One region of the Arthrobacter sp. B2060 genome, then DNA from elsewhere that is predicted to be linked to it. Evidence: predicted binding sites of a transcription regulator. Region 1 holds the regulator's gene; each other region holds the start of a gene.
What was found. Region 1 encodes Rex, which represses fermentation and respiration genes when NADH is low (regulators of the CRP and FNR family bind a similar motif). Its sites were predicted from a motif close to CTTGTGAANNNNTTCACAAG; they were not measured.

Region 1 (5,335 bases):
ATGCCCCCCAGTATGGTCAGAATGCACCCCAGTTCGGCCAAAATGCCCCGCAGTATGGCCAAAACGCTCCCCAGCAGCCGCAGTACGGCCAGAACCCGCCGCAGTATGGACAGCCGCAGTACGGGCAACAGCCGTACGGCCAGCCGCCTCAGGGCCCGTCGCCATATGGCCAGTCACCGTATGCCCAGTACCCCTCAGAGCAGGCCATGGGCGGATCCGCCGTCGCACCCCAGTCGGTGCAGCGGGCGTTCTGGATGATCCTGGCGGCCGGCGTCCTGACGTTCCTGTCCACCTTGTTGGGCATTGGCACCCTCGACGACCCCGCGGTGCGCCAGACCTTCGAGGACCAGATTCAGGGCAGCGGCCAGAGCATCCCCTTCGAAGACATCAAGGGCTTCCTCATTGGCACGATCGTGGTCTTTGCGCTGATCATTGCCGGGCTCTACGCGCTGGTGGCGTTCAACGTCCGCAAGGGTAAGAACTGGGCCCGGATCTTGGGCACTGTCTTTGCGGCGCTGTCCATCTTCTCCATTGCGCCGCTGGGCATCAACACTGTCGCTGTGATTCTGGGGATCGCCGCGATCGTGATGCTGTACATGCCTGCGGCTTCACCGTATTTCCAGAAGCCGCAACCCTTCGCCAACCCGTACGCGGGCCCGTACGGCCGCTGACCACGCCAACTGCCTGTTGTTCACCTACCTTGTGGCCCCTCACTCCCCGCGGAGTCAGGGGCCACAAGTGTGCGCTCGCGCTTAACCGGAGCCGGAAGTTAGTGCGGTTGCCCCGGGGTCTGCGCCCGTTGCGCGTGGTAGGCCAGGATCTGCAGCTCGGTGGCCATGTCCACCTTGCGGAGGTTCACGTCGTCGGGAACCTGTAGCATCACCGGGGCGAAGCTGAGGATGCTGCGTACCCCCGCGGCCACCACGCGGTCGCAAACGCTCTGGGCCACAGCCGCCGGCAAGGCGAGGACCACCATGTTCGTGCCCGTCCGCTCCAGCACCGTTTCAAGGTCCGCCACATCGCTCACCCGCAGCCAGCCCACCTCGTTGCCGACCACCATCTGGTCGGCGTCGAAAATGGCCACCACGTCGAAGCCGCGGGACTCGAACCCGCCGTACCTGGCCAGCGCTTTGCCCAGGTTACCGGCGCCGACGATGGCGACCTTCCAGTCGTGCGTAAGTCCGAGCGTGGCGGCAATGTGGCGGCTGAGGTACTGGACCTCGTAGCCCACACCGCGGGTGCCATACGATCCCACGTGGGAAAGGTCCTTGCGGAGGGTGGAGGAGCTGACCCCGGAGGCCTCAGCCAGGGACTCGGATGAGACGCGTTCAATTCCTTCGGCGAGGAGGGAGTTCAGGGCGCGCAGGTAGATGGTCAGCCGGGCCACGGCGGCTGGCGGGATCTGCTTGCCGGCAGCACCGGTGTGCCCTGGCACGGCCTGGGGTGGTGAATCGAGCGAAGTCACTAATTGCTCCATTGCGTCGCGTTGTGAGTCCACTCTAAATCCCCATCACTTATGTCAACAAAGCCGGTGCCTCTGTGCGGGATACGCGGCTAGCGCGCCATCGCCTGGCGCAGGACGCGCTCGAGCCTTGCCTCGTCGATCTTCCAGAAGTCGCGCTGGATCCCGTCCACCAGCACTACCGGGATTTCTTCGGCGTAGCGGTCCCGGAGGGCTTCATCGCCGTCCACCGACTGTTCCGTCCACCCAAGCCCCAGCCCTGCGGCAACCCGTCCGACGGCGTCGCGCGCGGCAGCGCACAGGTGACAGTCAGCTTTGGTGAGGAGAACGACGTCGGGATTTGCCATGGCTCAACCGTAGCGCCGTTCCCGGCGCTGAGCGATGCCGGCGTCGGCAGAACGCCGGTGCGTGGCCCGATTCTGCGTCCGCGGAGGATGGGCTTCCCCGCGTTGACTAGACTCAGTGGCATGCCTGAGGAGAAGTATGTCGCTGTGGCCAGGCAGCCCGTTGCAACGCGGCAACAAGGCGAGGCCGCGTTTTTCGACGTCGATAACACCCTGATGAGGGGCGCCAGCCTTTTCCACGTGGCCCGGAAAATGCATCAGCGGGGAGCCTTTACCCTCCCGCAGGCGGCGGGCATGGCATGGCAACAGTTCAAGTTCGTGCTCCGTGGCGAAAACATTGACGACGTCCACGCGGTGCGTGACTCCGCCCTGACCCTCGCCTCCGGCATCACCGTGGAAGACATCAAGGCGCTCGGCGAAGAGGTCTACGACGAGATGATCGCCTCCCGGATCTGGCCCGGTACCAAGGCCCTGGCCCAGCAGCACCTGCGCGTGGGGCGCCAGGTCTGGCTCGTGACCGCCACGCCGATCGAGGTGGCCACGGTCATCTCCACCCGGCTGGGGCTCACGGGGGCGCTGGGCACCGTGGGAGAAATCAGTGAGGGGCTGTACACCGGGCGGTTAGTCGGCGACATCCTGCACGGTTCGGCGAAGGCGGTGGCCGTCCAGGGCCTCGCCGATGCCGAAGGCCTCGACCTCAAGCGCTGCTGGGCGTACAGCGACTCCTACAACGACATCCCGCTGCTGACCCTGGTGGGCCACCCCGTCGCCATCAACCCGGACGCCCGGCTGCGCAAGCACGCCCGGGAGCACAACTGGCCGGTCTATGACTTCCGCTCGGGCCGGCGCGCCGCGACCCTTGGGCTCAAGGCCGCAACCGCCGGAGGGGCGGTCTACGGCCTCTGGAGGGGCTACTCCCGCTTCCGCGGCCCGCGGGTCTGACGCGCTCCGGACGCGCTAATGCCCCCAGGACACGCAAACGGTCTGGCGACACCCAAATATCCGTGTCCTCAGACCGTATCCGCGTCCTGAGACCGCTTCCGCGTCGCCAGGAGGCAAAGAAAATGCCCGCCACCTCGAAAGGCGGCGGGCATCCACGCACTGAAAGTATCTCTACTTCTTGTTGCGGCGCTGGTGGCGGGTCTTACGAAGCAACTTGCGGTGCTTCTTCTTGGCCATACGCTTGCGACGCTTCTTAATAACTGAACCCACGAAAGTTCCTTACAAACTAGATGCAGTACCTGTCTGATGGAGAAGGTCCGTGGACTAAGCAACAGACTGAACAACTGACAGATTCTTACAATGACGTAAAACGTTCCTTAACAGGGTACCGCTTATCCGGGCGCCTCCTGACCGCCGGCCTTCCCATGACCTCCAGCCGCCCCCAAGGAAGCTGCAGCCGTCACGGGAATCCGAACGGCCAGTTGAGCGCCAAGAATCACGCGGTGTCCGACTGTCCGTCCACAACAGCACCCTTAAGGTACTGCTCGACGGCGGTCTCCGGAACCCGGTACGAGCGGCCGAACCGAACGGCCGGCATCTCCCCGGAATGGACCAGCCGGTACACGGTCATTTTGGAGACGCGCATGACCTCAGCCACTTCGGCCACGGTCAAGAACTTGGCGTTCGAGAAGTTCGACTCTGCGGACATTTCCCATATTCCTTTGCTCTCAGCAACATTGCGGCATCCCATTTTTGTCTGCGGTGCGCCGATGCTGAGCCATCGAACAACCGTGTCCTAGTTACTCTAGATGCTCACGTGGCCATTGTGAAAGCCCGGCGTTTCCGCGACGAGGCCGCCAGCTGCTCCAAGACTGAGGCCGTCACATCCCACTCCATGCACGCGTCGGTGACGCTCTGGCCGTATACGAGCTCGTCCTTCCCGGCGGCGTGCTCGGCCACGTCCAGGTTCTGGGCGCCGCCCACGAGGAAGCTCTCGAGCATGACCCCGGCCACGGCGTTTGCGGCGGCGCCTGCATCTTCCAGCTGCGCACCGATTTCAAGGGCAACCTCAGCCTGGCGGTGGTGGCTCTTGCCGCTGTTGGCATGGCTGGCGTCCACGATGAGCCGCGGGTTGAGGTTCTTTGCCGCGAGCCTCGATGACGCAGCTTCAACGTCGGCGGCGGAGTAGTTGGGGCCCTTCCGGCCGCCGCGCAGAATGACGTGTGTGTCAGGGTTGCCGGCGGTGGAGACAAGCGCAGCCCGGCCGTCGTCGTCGATCCCCAGGAAAGCCTGGGCCGCCGCGGCCGCGCTGCAGGCATCAACCGCGACCTGAAGGTCGCCGTCGGTCCCGTTTTTGAAGCCGATGGGCATGGAGAGCCCGGAGGCGAGCTGGCGGTGGATCTGGCTTTCAGTGGTGCGTGCACCGATGGCGCCCCAGGAGACGAGGTCGGCCATGTACTGGGGGCTGATCGGTTCAAGGAACTCCGTGGCGGCGGGCAGTCCGAGTGCTGTCACCTGCTGCAGGAAGCGGCGCGCCTCGCGCAGGCCCGTGGCGATGTCGTGGGTGCCGTCAAGCCGCGGGTCGTTGATCAGGCCCTTCCAGCCGACCGTGGTGCGCGGCTTTTCGAAGTATGCCCGCATGACGATGAGCAGGTCTTCCTTGTGCTTCTCGGCCTGGCTGACGAGGCGGCGGGCGTATTCGAGGCCGGCCTTGGGATCATGGATGGAGCACGGCCCGACGATCACGAGCAGGCGGTCGTCCACACCGTCCATGACAGCCCGGACTTCGTCCCGGCCGCGTTCGACGACGTCTGCCGTCCGGGCGTCGAGCGGCAGTTCGGCGATCATCTCCTGGGGCGTCGGCAGGGCGGTGATCCCGCTGACGCGCAAATTCGAGGTGGACTGCTTCGAGGCGGCGTGCGTCGTGCTGCGGTTCGACGCCGCCTGCTGGGTTTCGGTTGCTGCTGCGGTGCTCATGGGGTCCTGTTCCGGGTGCGGAGCGGGCCCAGATCAGAACCCGCCGGAGAAATGGCGAAGGGCAGAGAATGATCTCTGCCCTGTTGGCTCTGAAGGTAGTTGGATGCGTGTCAGTTAGACGCGGGCCCCTCCAGAGCCAACGAAAAATACGCATACCAACGGTTAGTCATAGGGACACCCTAACCTCGGCGTTGTTTGATCCGCAAATTCGAGCCCTGGGCGAACGGACAGGGTGGGGTCCGCTTCGATGCCCCGTGCCGGGTGGCGAAACGGCATCGCGAGGCCGCTGACGCTGCAGCTGCAAGGAAATTTTTTGCGCAGAAACCGCCTGACCTGCCCCAAATTTCTAATGTGACTTGATTAATCGCTTCTTTTCCGGGGCCGTGCCCGGGCTCTTGACCCGGGATCCCGCGCCCGCCGCGCCTGCCCCGGATTCTTGGGGGTGCGGCTGGGATTTCGGCTTTCCGGCAACCCGCCGGGGCTTTTGCCAACGACCGGCCCGGAACCGCCAGACGACGAAAATCCAGGCCTGTGTTAAGCGGATTTTACGGCGGCCCGCAGGTGTTGTTTCTCACGACCGACACCCTTGCAGCCGTGCTGGCGGCGTCAA
Region 2 (5,335 bases), on a different contig from region 1:
GCGCGGCTTGTGCACACCCCACGAGACTAGGGCAGCTCCGGTGCCTCCGGGCAGATGTCCACAGTGTTGAGGACCGGTGCCCTGGGGAGGACGGGTTGAGGGACTACTGCTCCCTCATGACCCGGCGGAGATCCTCGTTGGCCAGGTCGAGCAGGCGCTGCAATTGTGCAACCCGCTCTTCGCCGACCTCGCCGCTGGCATGTGCGGCGACGGCTTGGTCCAAAAGGCGCTGCGCCTCTTTCTGGTTTGCACGCGCTACATCAAGTGCGTGTTCCAGTGTTGTGTCATGCGGTGTGTCGCGCTGGAGGGTCGAGTCGTGTTCCATGAGAACAGTGTGGTCCCCTTTCCCGGCTGATTCCAGAGAACCAGCCGGGAAGTTGGGAAAGAGTGGGCGCCCGCGGCTTTCGGCCGCGGGCGCACCAGAGGGCCCGGGTTAGACGGATCCCGCTGCGGCCAGCACGGGGGCTGCGTCCTTGACGGAGTCCTTGGCGGGGAACGTGGGCGGGTTAACGCCTGCCATTTCCTCCATGACCCGGACAACCTGGCAGCTGTAGCCGAACTCGTTGTCGTACCAGACGTAGAGAACCAGGTTCTTGTCGGTGGAGACAGTGGCCAGACCGTCCACGATCCCGGTACGGCGGGACCCGACGAAGTCCGTGGAGACGACCTCCGGGGAGTCGATGTAGTCGATCTGCTTGCGCAGGACCGAGTGCAGCGACATTTCCCGCAGGTAATCGTTGACCTCGTCCTTGGTGGTGCCGTGTTCCAGGGTCAGGTTCAGGATCGCCAGGGAGACATCCGGCGTGGGGACGCGGATGGAGCTGCCGGTGAGCTTGCCCTGCAGTTCCGGGAGGGCCTTTGCCACGGCCTTGGCCGCACCCGTTTCGGTGATCACCATGTTCAGCGCGGCCGAGCGGCCGCGGCGGTCGCCCTTGTGGAAGTTGTCGATCAGGTTCTGGTCGTTCGTGAACGAGTGAACGGTCTCCACGTGGCCGTGGATGACGCCGTACCTGTCGTTGATCGCCTTCAGTACCGGGGTGATGGCGTTGGTGGTGCACGATGCCGCGGTGACGATCTTGTCCGAATCCAGGATGGTGCCGTGGTTGATGCCGTGAACGATGTTCTTCAGCTCGCCCTTGCCCGGAGCCGTCAGCAGCACGCGCCCCACGCCCTTGCTCAGCAGGTGCTGGGACAGGCCCTCGCTGTCGCGCCAGCGGCCCGTGTTGTCCACGACCAGGGCATCGTTGATGCCGTACGCCGTGTAGTCGATCGTGGCGGGGTTGTCCGAGTAGATGACCTGGACCTGGACGCCGTTGGCCGTGATGGTGTTCGCTTCCTCGTCCACCTTGATGGTGCCCTCGAAGGAACCGTGGACCGAGTCGCGGCGCAAGAGGCTCGCACGCTTGGAAAGGTCGTTGTGGGAACCACGCCGCACGACGATGGCGCGCAGGCGCAGGCCATGTCCGCCGCCGGCCTTTTCGATGAGGAGCCGGGCGACAAGGCGGCCGATCCGGCCAAACCCATAAAGGACGACGTCGGTGCTGGTGCGGTCATCGGCGCCACGCTTGCCAACGATCTCAGCCAGCTCGGCGCGGAGGAATTCTTCCAAAGTGGCGTCTCCGCCGTCGGACTTGAACTTCTGGTTCAGGCGCGCGATGTCGATCGCAGCGGCACCCAGGTCCAGCTTTGCGAGCGTATCGAGCAGGGGTGCCGTTTCCTCCAGGAGCAGCTCGTCCTTGCTCATCCGGCGGGCGAAGCGGTGCGCCTTGAGGATGTTCATGGTGGACTTGTTGATCAGGCTGCGGCCGTGGATCGAGGTGACCACGTTATTTTCCCGGTACAGCCGGCCGATCACCGGGATCATGGCCTCGGCGAGTGCCTCGCGGCCCATCCACGTATCGAGACAAGAATCTGACGTCTGGCTCACAGAACTACCTTCCTTGGTTCGACCGGCTACGTCCTCGTAACCGGAAGTCGGCCACCCGAAGCATCCAGGGGCGCTGGCACCGGCAGGGTTTCGGTCCGCCCCGGATGCCATTGACGTTGCAAAGAAAAACCGCCGGTTGCGAACGCAGATCCGGCGGTAGAACTTCTACGTTCAAGGTCTATTCTAGGGCTGGCCACGCGCCGCGGTTGACCGGGGGCACGTGAAATCTCTCACACCGGCCGGGCGCGCCCGGCGTGCGGCAGGAACGGCGGCGGAATAAGTGGATGGGTTGACCGATACGCCGGGTTCTGTGTTCCCGCGCCGTTGCCGGGGCGGGAGTAGCGGCCATCCATCTACGAACGCCGTTGCCGACGCCCTCCAGCGGCCTACCCGGGCACTCGGGCGAGCAGCCCTCAAACGTGCCCTGTCTGGCCTTGCTCCGGGTGGGGTTTACCTAGCCTTCCCGGTCACCCGGGAAGCTGGTGGTCTCTTACACCACCGTTTCACCCTTACCTGCATCGTGCCGCTTTCAAATCGGCGCGAGGCAGGCGGTCTGTTTTCTGTGGCACTGGCCTGCGGGTTACCCCGAGTGGGCGTTACCCACCACCCTGCTCTGCGGAGCCCGGACGTTCCTCGAGCCACTTGCGTGACGCGCGGCCGCCTGGTCAACCCATCCGCAGTCCATTCTACGGTCAGTGCGGGCAGGCCCTGCCACACAGTGCCCCTGCCACATATTCCCCTGCCACACGTGCGCGCCGAGCCTATGATCGGATCATGGACGCGTCCGCAGTGACCCGCCGCCGCCTGCTTCAGCTGGCAGGGCTGAGCGTTGGCGCCTACGCGGTCACCGGGTGCACCGCCAGCCATCCGCCCCCCTCCCCGTGGCCCAACCCACCGGCGGGACCTCCCTCGGTGGCCATGCGCGGCGGTTCCTTCGTTTCGAGGTTCCGGCCTGCGGCAACAACCCACTGGTCCATTGCCACGCCGGTGCTCCCCGGCAGGAGCGGCACGGACTTCCCGCTGGCGCTGTTCCTCCACGGCCTGGGCGGCAACAACGAGGGAATCTTCGATGTGCTCAAGGCGCACGAAGTCCTGAAACGCCACCTCTTTATCGGCGGGACACCGTTCGCCATTGCGTCGGTGGACGGCGGCGACACCTGGTGGCACCCCCGCGCCGACGGCACCGACACCCAGTCAATGCTGGCGGATGAGTTTGTTCCCTTCCTGGGCTCGCAGGGCTACGACCTTGGCCGGATCGGCCTCTTCGGTCTGTCCATGGGAGGCTTCGGCGTCCTGCTGCTCGCCTCGCAGGCCCGCCTGCCCGGCATCCGGGCCGTGGCGGCCATGAGCCCGGCAGTCTGGGACCGCTATGACAAGCGAATCGAAGGCGCCTTCGACAGCCCGTCCGATTTTGCGGCCCATGACGTGTTCGCGCTGCGGCCCAGGCTGGCAGCGGTGCCCAAGCGGGTGGATTGCGGAACCGAGGACGAATTGTTCCCCTGGGTCAAGCAGTACGCCAGCGGCCTCCCCGGAGTGGTGGAGGGAGGCTTCCGGGCGGGCGGACACGATGCGGATTACTGGCGGGCCATCCTGCCTGAGGTGATGTCCTTCCTGGGCAGGCACCTCCGCTGAGCGCGCAGCCCCCGGAGACGCGCAGCCACCGGAGAACAGGGCCGGGCGGGCACCGGTAAGATCGTACGGTGCTGATCCTGCTTCCCCCGTCTGAAGGTAAGACCCCTGCCGTCCGCGGCGACGCCATGGACTGGACGTCCCTGAGCTTCCCTGAACTGAACCCGTGCCGGGCCAAGGTGCTCGATGCCCTGGGGACGGTAAGCGCGCACGAGGATGCGCTGGCGCTGCTAGGCGTCGGAGCGTCGCTGACGTCCGACGTCGAACGCAACACCCGGCTGCACGCGGAACCGGCGGCGCCGGCCCACCAGGTGTATTCAGGCGTGCTGTACGACGCGCTGGGCTACAAGTCGATGACGGCAGCGCAAAAGCGCCGTGCGGACGACGCGGTGCTCGTGATTTCGGCACTGTGGGGAGCCATCCGCTTCGCGGACTCCGTGCCCGCCTATCGGCTGTCGATGTCAACGGCACTGCCCGACGTCGGACGCCTTGCGTCGTTCTGGAAGCCGCAGCTCACAGACGCACTCACCGCCGCCACGGCCGGGCAGCTGCTGGTGGACTGCCGCTCCAGCACCTATACCGCGGCGTGGACTCCCCCGTCGGCGTCGACGGTGACGGTGAATGTTTTCACAGAAGTGAACGGCGTGCGCAAGGTGGTCAGCCACTTCGCGAAGCACACCCGGGGCGAATTGGCGCGGCATCTGCTGACCCGGCCGGGAAAAGCACCCGGGACGCCGGCCCAGCTGCACAAGGCCGCCAGTGAAAAGTGGAATGCCGAACTCGTCCCGGGGACGGCGCGGAAGGCGCACGCCCTCAACATCATCCTTCCCGGTTAGCTGCCGCTGCGGTTCGGCCTTTCTGGGTTCAGACCCATTCCGGGGAGCGCACCAGGATGCAACCGGAATCCGGGCAGAAAACGATGTCGTCGTCGGCGGCGGCCTTGATCTCGGCAAGGTCACCCGGACTCAGCTGCATGCCTGACCCTTCGGACGTGCCGTGGAACAGCCGGGCAGCACCCACGCCGCGGCGGGCCAGGGTTTTTTCATAGACCGCCAGCATTCCGGCGTCCAGCCCCGAGGCGAACACTGCCCTGCGGCCCCGAACCACCGTTTCTTCCGCCGCAATCTCTGCCAGCTGCCCGTCCAGCTCCGCCCGGATCGCGCCGAAGGAACCCTGGATGTCATCGACGATCTTCTGCTGGGCCGCCTGCCGCTCGCGCAGCGAGTCCAGCCGCTCCATGACTTCGAGTTCAACGTCTTCGAGGTCGGACCGCCGCTTATTGAGCGAGGCGATGTCCTTCTGCAGGGCCACCAGGTCCTTGGACAGGCCGGTTCCGCTGTTCAGCCTCGCTTCGTCGCGTTCGATCCTGCCGGCCACCTGTTCGACGTCAGCCTCGGCGCGCTTTAACTCCGCCTGTGCGTCATGGACGGCCATCTTTGCTGCGCCCAGCTCGCCGTTGGCAATGTTCAGCGCCGCCTGGAGGTCTTCGATGCGGGGATCTGTTTCAAGGCTGCGGCGGCGGCTGGCCAGTGACTTGAGTTTCGCGTCCAGCCCCTGGAGTTCGAGCAACTTCAACTGTTCCGCCGGTGCTGCCTTGGCCACGATTACCTCCGCTTGATCCCATCCGGCCTGCGCCGGGCACCCCTGCAGGGGCTTTATAGACTCTAGTCCCCGCCGGGAGTCAGAATGAAGTCCCATGGGTCGCTGTTGGTGGCGCTGACACGGATGTCGACGTCCAGGCCCTGGTCCGCAAGGACATTGCCCAGGGCATCTGCAGCA
Region 3 (5,335 bases), on a different contig from region 1:
TCAGCGGTGATGCCGCGTTGCTGGGAACCGAAGGCCTGCAACTCGGCGGTACCAACGCGCACGTCCGCCTCCCCAACGACGTCATGCGCGGGCTGGACGCCATCACCGTCTCAACCGACGTAAAAATCGCGCCAGACCAAGGCGCCCCCTACTTCATTTGGGGAATGGGCAACACAACCAACGGCACCGGCAACGGCTACCTCTTCACCACCGGCAACTCGTACCGGACCTCCATCGCCAGCGGCAACTGGTCAACCGAGCAGACCGCCAGCACCGGACGGGACCTGGCACGCGGCGCCTGGAAAACGATCACCTACACCCTCAGCGGCGGTACGGCCGTCCTCTACGAGGACGGCACCGAGGTCTCCCGCAAGAGCGGCGTCACCATCACCCCCGGGAGCATCGGAGGAGGAACGACGACGGCGAACTATCTTGGGCGGTCTGTCTACACCGGTGACAAGTACCTGAAAGGGCAGGTCCGGGACTTCCGCATCTACAATCGGGCGCTCTCTGCGGCCGAAGTGCGGGAGCTCGGCTACGTCTCTCCGGAAGAGCGGGTGGCCCTCGATCTGAAGGAACTGTCACTCGGCGATACCAGTGCCGTCACCGCCGACGTAAAACTGCCTCTCACAGGACCCAATGGATCGGTTTACGCGTGGTCGTCTTCCAACGAAGCCGTCGTTTCGTCCAAAGGCGTGGTGACACGCCCCGCCCACGGAACCGGGAACGCCAACATGACGCTGACGGCCACCGCCACTTCAGGTGGGGCCTCAGCTTCCAGGACTTTCACTGTGACGGTCCTCGAAGACATCAGTGACGACCAGAAAGTCAGTGAGGCATCGGCCGCGCTGAACGTGTGGGACGCCGAAGGAATCCGCGGCAACATAACCCTGCCGACCACTGGACTTCACGGAACCAGAGTGGATTGGAAGTCGAGCAACAGCTCCGTCATCACCGCCACCGGCGAGGTTACTCGGCCGGCGTACGGCAGCGAACCGGTAAAGCTTAACCTGCACGCAACCGTTACCCTCGGAACGGTGAAGGCCAGGACGAGGTTCTTCGTGACTGTTCTGCCGCTGCCCAAGGCAGAAGCCAGGGAGGGGTACGCCTTTGCCTACTTCACTGGCAACGACCTCGCCGGAGAGAACATTTTCATGGCCGCCAGCCGCGGCAACGACGCGCTCAAATGGGATGAGCTGAACGGCGGGAAGCCCGTCCTCAACTCCAAGCTGGGCACCAAAGGCCTGCGCGACCCCTTCATCATCAGATCCCCGGAAGGCGACAAGTTCTACATGATCGCCACCGACCTCTCCATCGGCAGCGGAACCTCGTGGGATTCCTCCCAGCGCCAAGGCAGTCAGTACATCGAGGTCTGGGAGTCAACGGACCTTGTGAACTGGTCCGAGCAACGCCACGTCAAGGTCTCCCCGGACACGGCCGGGAACACCTGGGCGCCGGAAGCCCACTACGACGAGAAAATCGGGGCCTACGTGGTCTACTGGGCCTCCAAGATCTACGCCGACAGCGACTCTAACCACGCGGGCGGCACCCACAACAAGATGATGTACTCCACCACCCGCGACTTCCGGACCTTCAGTGAGGCGAAAGTCTGGAACGACCCGGGTGACTCTGTCATCGACTCCACTGTCATCAAGGAAGGCGACACCTACTACCGCTTCACGAAGGACGAAGCCCGCGTTTCCGGGTGCCTCGACATCATGCAGGAGAAGTCCACAGACCTGCTGGCCGTTGATCTGCCTGCTGCAAACCCACGCGCCTGGTCCCTGATGGCCAACTGCATCGGCAGGAACGCCGGGACCGGCGGCGTCGAGGGGCCCACCGTCTTCAAGTCCAACACCGAAGAGAAGTATTACCTCTTCGTGGACGAGTTTGGCGGCCGGGGCTATATCCCGCTGGAGAGCACCAGCCTGGAGAACCCCAACTGGAAGCTCTCGAGTAATTACGAGCTCCCGCGCGCGCCGCGCCACGGCACCGTCCTGCCCGTTACGAAAACGGAGCTGGAGCGTCTCCGCGGGCAGCTGGGCTAGCGCGACCGGCACCATCGGCACCCGGAAGGACGGGGGCTCTGCCAAGCTTGGCGGAGCCCCCGTCTCCTTGCCCTGATGCGATGGCGGCGGTCGGGCCTGGCCCGGCAAGCGCCGGCCAATATTGGGTGTCAGCAATGCTTGACGCAGAGATATGTTAGCGTTCACAATCGAAGAGAATCTTTTACATTTCGACACCGGGCATAGGGGCCAGTACCTCCCGGATGGAGGTTTCAGCATGCAAGCCAGTGGGGACGCCGGGTTCAAGGCCGGCAGTGACAATTACGTGATCGGGGTGGATTATGGCACCCTGTCGGGCCGGGCGGTCGTGGTGCGGGTCCGGGACGGCAAGGAGCTCGGCAGCGGTGTGTTTGATTACCCGCACGCGGTGCTCACCGAGGCGCTTCCGGCGGATGTGGCGGGCGCAGCGGATGGAGGAACCGCCCGGCTTCCCGGGGATTGGGCGCTTCAGGTGCCGAACGACTACCGCGACGTGCTCCGCAATGCGGTGCCTGCGGCGATCGCGGATGCGGGCATTGACCCTTCAGCGGTGGTGGGGATCGCGACGGACTTCACCGCCTGCACGATGGTGCCGGTAAAGGCCGATGGCACGCCCCTGAATGAAGTGCCGGGTTTCGCCAACCGGCCCCATGCATACGTCAAGCTTTGGCGCCATCATGCGGCCCAGGGGCAGGCGGACCGCATCAATGCCCTCGCCGCCGAACGGGGTGAAACGTGGCTGCCTCGGTACGGCGGCCTGATCTCCTCCGAGTGGGAGTTTGCCAAGGGGCTCCAGCTGCTGGAGGAGGATCCCGAGGCCTACGCGGAGATGGACCACTGGGTGGAGGCTGCCGACTGGATTGTCTGGCAGCTCTGCGGCAGCTACGTCCGCAACGCCTGCACCGCCGGATACAAGGGCATCTACCAGGACGGCCGTTACCCGTCCGAGGACTTCCTGGCCGCCCTGAATCCGCAATTCAGCAATTTTGTTAGCGCTAAACTGGACCAGACCATCGGCCGCTTGGGCGACGCCGCAGGGTACCTGACGGCCGAGGCCGCAGCGTGGACCGGGCTGCCTGAAGGTATCGCCGTCGCCGTCGGCAACGTGGACGCCCACGTCACCGCCCCGGCGGCCAAAGCCGTTGAGCCCGGCCAGCTGGTGGCCATCATGGGCACCTCCACGTGCCATGTGATGAACGGGGATGTGCTGCGCGAGGTGCCCGGTATGTGCGGTGTGGTGGACGGCGGCATAGTCGACGGGCTCTGGGGCTATGAGGCCGGCCAGTCCGGGGTGGGCGACATCTTCGGCTGGTTCACGAAGTACGGGGTTCCGCCCGAATACCACGCGGCTGCCGGCGCTGCAGGACTCGGCATCCACGAATACCTGACCGAACTCGCAGCGGCCCAGGCAATCGGCGGGCACGGCCTGATCGCCCTGGACTGGCACTCGGGCAACCGCTCGGTCCTGGTGGACCATGAGCTCTCCGGAGTGGTGGTGGGCCAGACCCTGGCCACGCGCCCCGAGGACATCTACCGGGCCCTGCTGGAGGCCACGGCCTTCGGCACCCGCACCATCGTTGACGCCTTCCGCGACGCCGGTGTGCCGGTGAAGGAATTCATCGTTGCCGGCGGCCTGCTGAAGAACAAACTGCTGATGCAGATCTACGCCGACGTCACCGGCCTGCAGCTCTCCACCATCGGTTCGGCCCAGGGGCCCGCACTCGGTTCGGCCATCCACGCTGCCGTCGCAGCAGGCAAGTACCCGGACATTCGTGCCGCCGCTGCGGCGATGGGCTCCGCCCCCGGTGCCGTGTACACACCGATCCCGGACAACGTCGCCGCGTATGAGGAACTGTTCCGCGAGTACCGGACCCTGCATGACTACTTCGGCAGGGGAACCAACGACGTCATGCACCGGCTCAAGGCCATCCAGCGCAATGCCGCCCAGTCCTTGCCCGCCCAGTCCCTGCCCGCCCAGCTCGCCCAGGAGGTCTCGGCATGAGCGCCCTGCTGGAAACCATCGCCCGGGTCCGCCGGGATGTCTGCGCACTGCATGCGGAGCTGACGCGCTACGGGCTCGTCGTCTGGACGGCCGGGAACGTGTCCGGCCGGATCCCGGGCTATGACCTGATGGTCATCAAGCCCTCGGGCGTGTCCTACGACGACCTGACCCCCGAGGCCATGGTGGTCACGGACCTCTACGGCACGCCGGTGAGCAGCCTGAGCGCCGACGCCGACGGTGTCCCGGCCGAATGGGAAAACCCGGACCTCACGCCGTCCTCGGACACGGCCGCCCACGCCTACGTGTACCGGCACATGCCCGACGTCGGTGGAGTGGTGCACACCCACTCCACCTACGCCACGGCCTGGGCCGCCCGCGGTGAAGCCATCCCGTGCGTGCTGACCATGATGGGCGATGAGTTCGGCGGCACCATTCCGGTGGGGCCGTTCGCCCTGATCGGGGACGACTCGATCGGCCGCGGCATTGTGGAAACCCTGCAGGGGTCAAACTCCCCGGCGGTCCTGATGCAGAACCACGGCCCGTTCACCATCGGCAAGGACGCCCGCTCGGCCGTCAAGGCTGCGGTGATGTGCGAGGAAGTGGCCCGCACCGTCCACATCGCCCGGCAGCTCGGCGAGCCGCTGCCCATCGATCCGGTCCAGATCGAGTCCCTCTTCGCCCGCTACCAGAACGTCTACGGCCGCTAGGCCCAAACCCGGTCATCAGGCCAGTCGCACGGCCGTCAGGCCCCCGAAGCTTTCCAGGAGAACTACATGTCCAACGCCAACAACACCTCCCTCGAGCACTACGAGGTCTGGTTCCTCACCGGCAGCCAGCACCTCTACGGGGAGGACGTCCTGAAGCAGGTCGCCGCCCAGTCCCAGGAGATCGCCGCCGCCCTCAACGAAGCCTCCGAGGTACCGGTCAAGCTGGTCTGGAAGCCCGTGCTGACAGATTCCGACGCGATCCGCCGCACCGCCCTGGAAGCGAATTCGGATGACTCAGTGATCGGTGTGACCGCGTGGATGCACACGTTCTCTCCGGCCAAGATGTGGATCCAAGGCCTGGACCTGCTCCGCAAGCCCCTGCTGCACCTGCACACCCAGGCCAACGTTGAGCTGCCGTGGGCGGACATCGATTTCGACTTCATGAACCTGAACCAGGCCGCGCACGGCGACCGCGAGTTCGGCTACATCCAGTCCCGCCTCGGCGTGCCGCGCAAGACCGTCGTCGGGCACGTCTCCAACCCCGAGGTCGCCCGCCAAGTCGGCGTCTGGCAGCGGGCCGC

Region 2: AC5RUM_RS07250 (glyceraldehyde-3-phosphate dehydrogenase) is a predicted target of Rex. The motif match lies at 2,145-2,164, and genes of this name have one in related genera.
Region 3: araB (ribulokinase) is a predicted target of Rex. The motif match lies at 2,197-2,216, and genes of this name have one in related genera.

Annotation. Positions count from the first base shown of each region.
Region 1 is NZ_JBNHFR010000008.1:69,672-75,006, forward strand. Features, by position in the region: gene AC5RUM_RS14645 (hypothetical protein) at 1-671, shown strand, start outside; gene AC5RUM_RS14650 (redox-sensing transcriptional repressor Rex) at 770-1,465, opposite strand; gene AC5RUM_RS14655 (glutaredoxin family protein) at 1,555-1,809, opposite strand; gene AC5RUM_RS14660 (HAD family hydrolase) at 1,930-2,748, shown strand; gene AC5RUM_RS14665 (30S ribosomal protein bS22) at 2,920-3,018, opposite strand; gene AC5RUM_RS14670 (helix-turn-helix domain-containing protein) at 3,245-3,457, opposite strand; gene AC5RUM_RS14675 (3-deoxy-7-phosphoheptulonate synthase) at 3,562-4,725, opposite strand.
Region 2 is NZ_JBNHFR010000003.1:100,282-105,616, reverse strand. Features, by position in the region: gene AC5RUM_RS07255 (hypothetical protein) at 104-325, opposite strand; gene AC5RUM_RS07250 (glyceraldehyde-3-phosphate dehydrogenase) at 434-1,927, opposite strand; RNA gene rnpB (RNase P RNA component class A) at 2,209-2,600, opposite strand; gene AC5RUM_RS07240 (alpha/beta hydrolase) at 2,702-3,559, shown strand; gene AC5RUM_RS07235 (YaaA family protein) at 3,628-4,392, shown strand; gene AC5RUM_RS07230 (zinc ribbon domain-containing protein) at 4,421-5,158, opposite strand; gene AC5RUM_RS07225 (Nif3-like dinuclear metal center hexameric protein) at 5,221-5,335, opposite strand, start outside.
Region 3 is NZ_JBNHFR010000001.1:488,132-493,466, reverse strand. Features, by position in the region: gene AC5RUM_RS02370 (immunoglobulin-like domain-containing protein) at 1-2,048, shown strand, start outside; gene araB (ribulokinase) at 2,284-4,047, shown strand; gene AC5RUM_RS02360 (L-ribulose-5-phosphate 4-epimerase) at 4,044-4,754, shown strand; gene araA (L-arabinose isomerase) at 4,821-5,335, shown strand, end outside.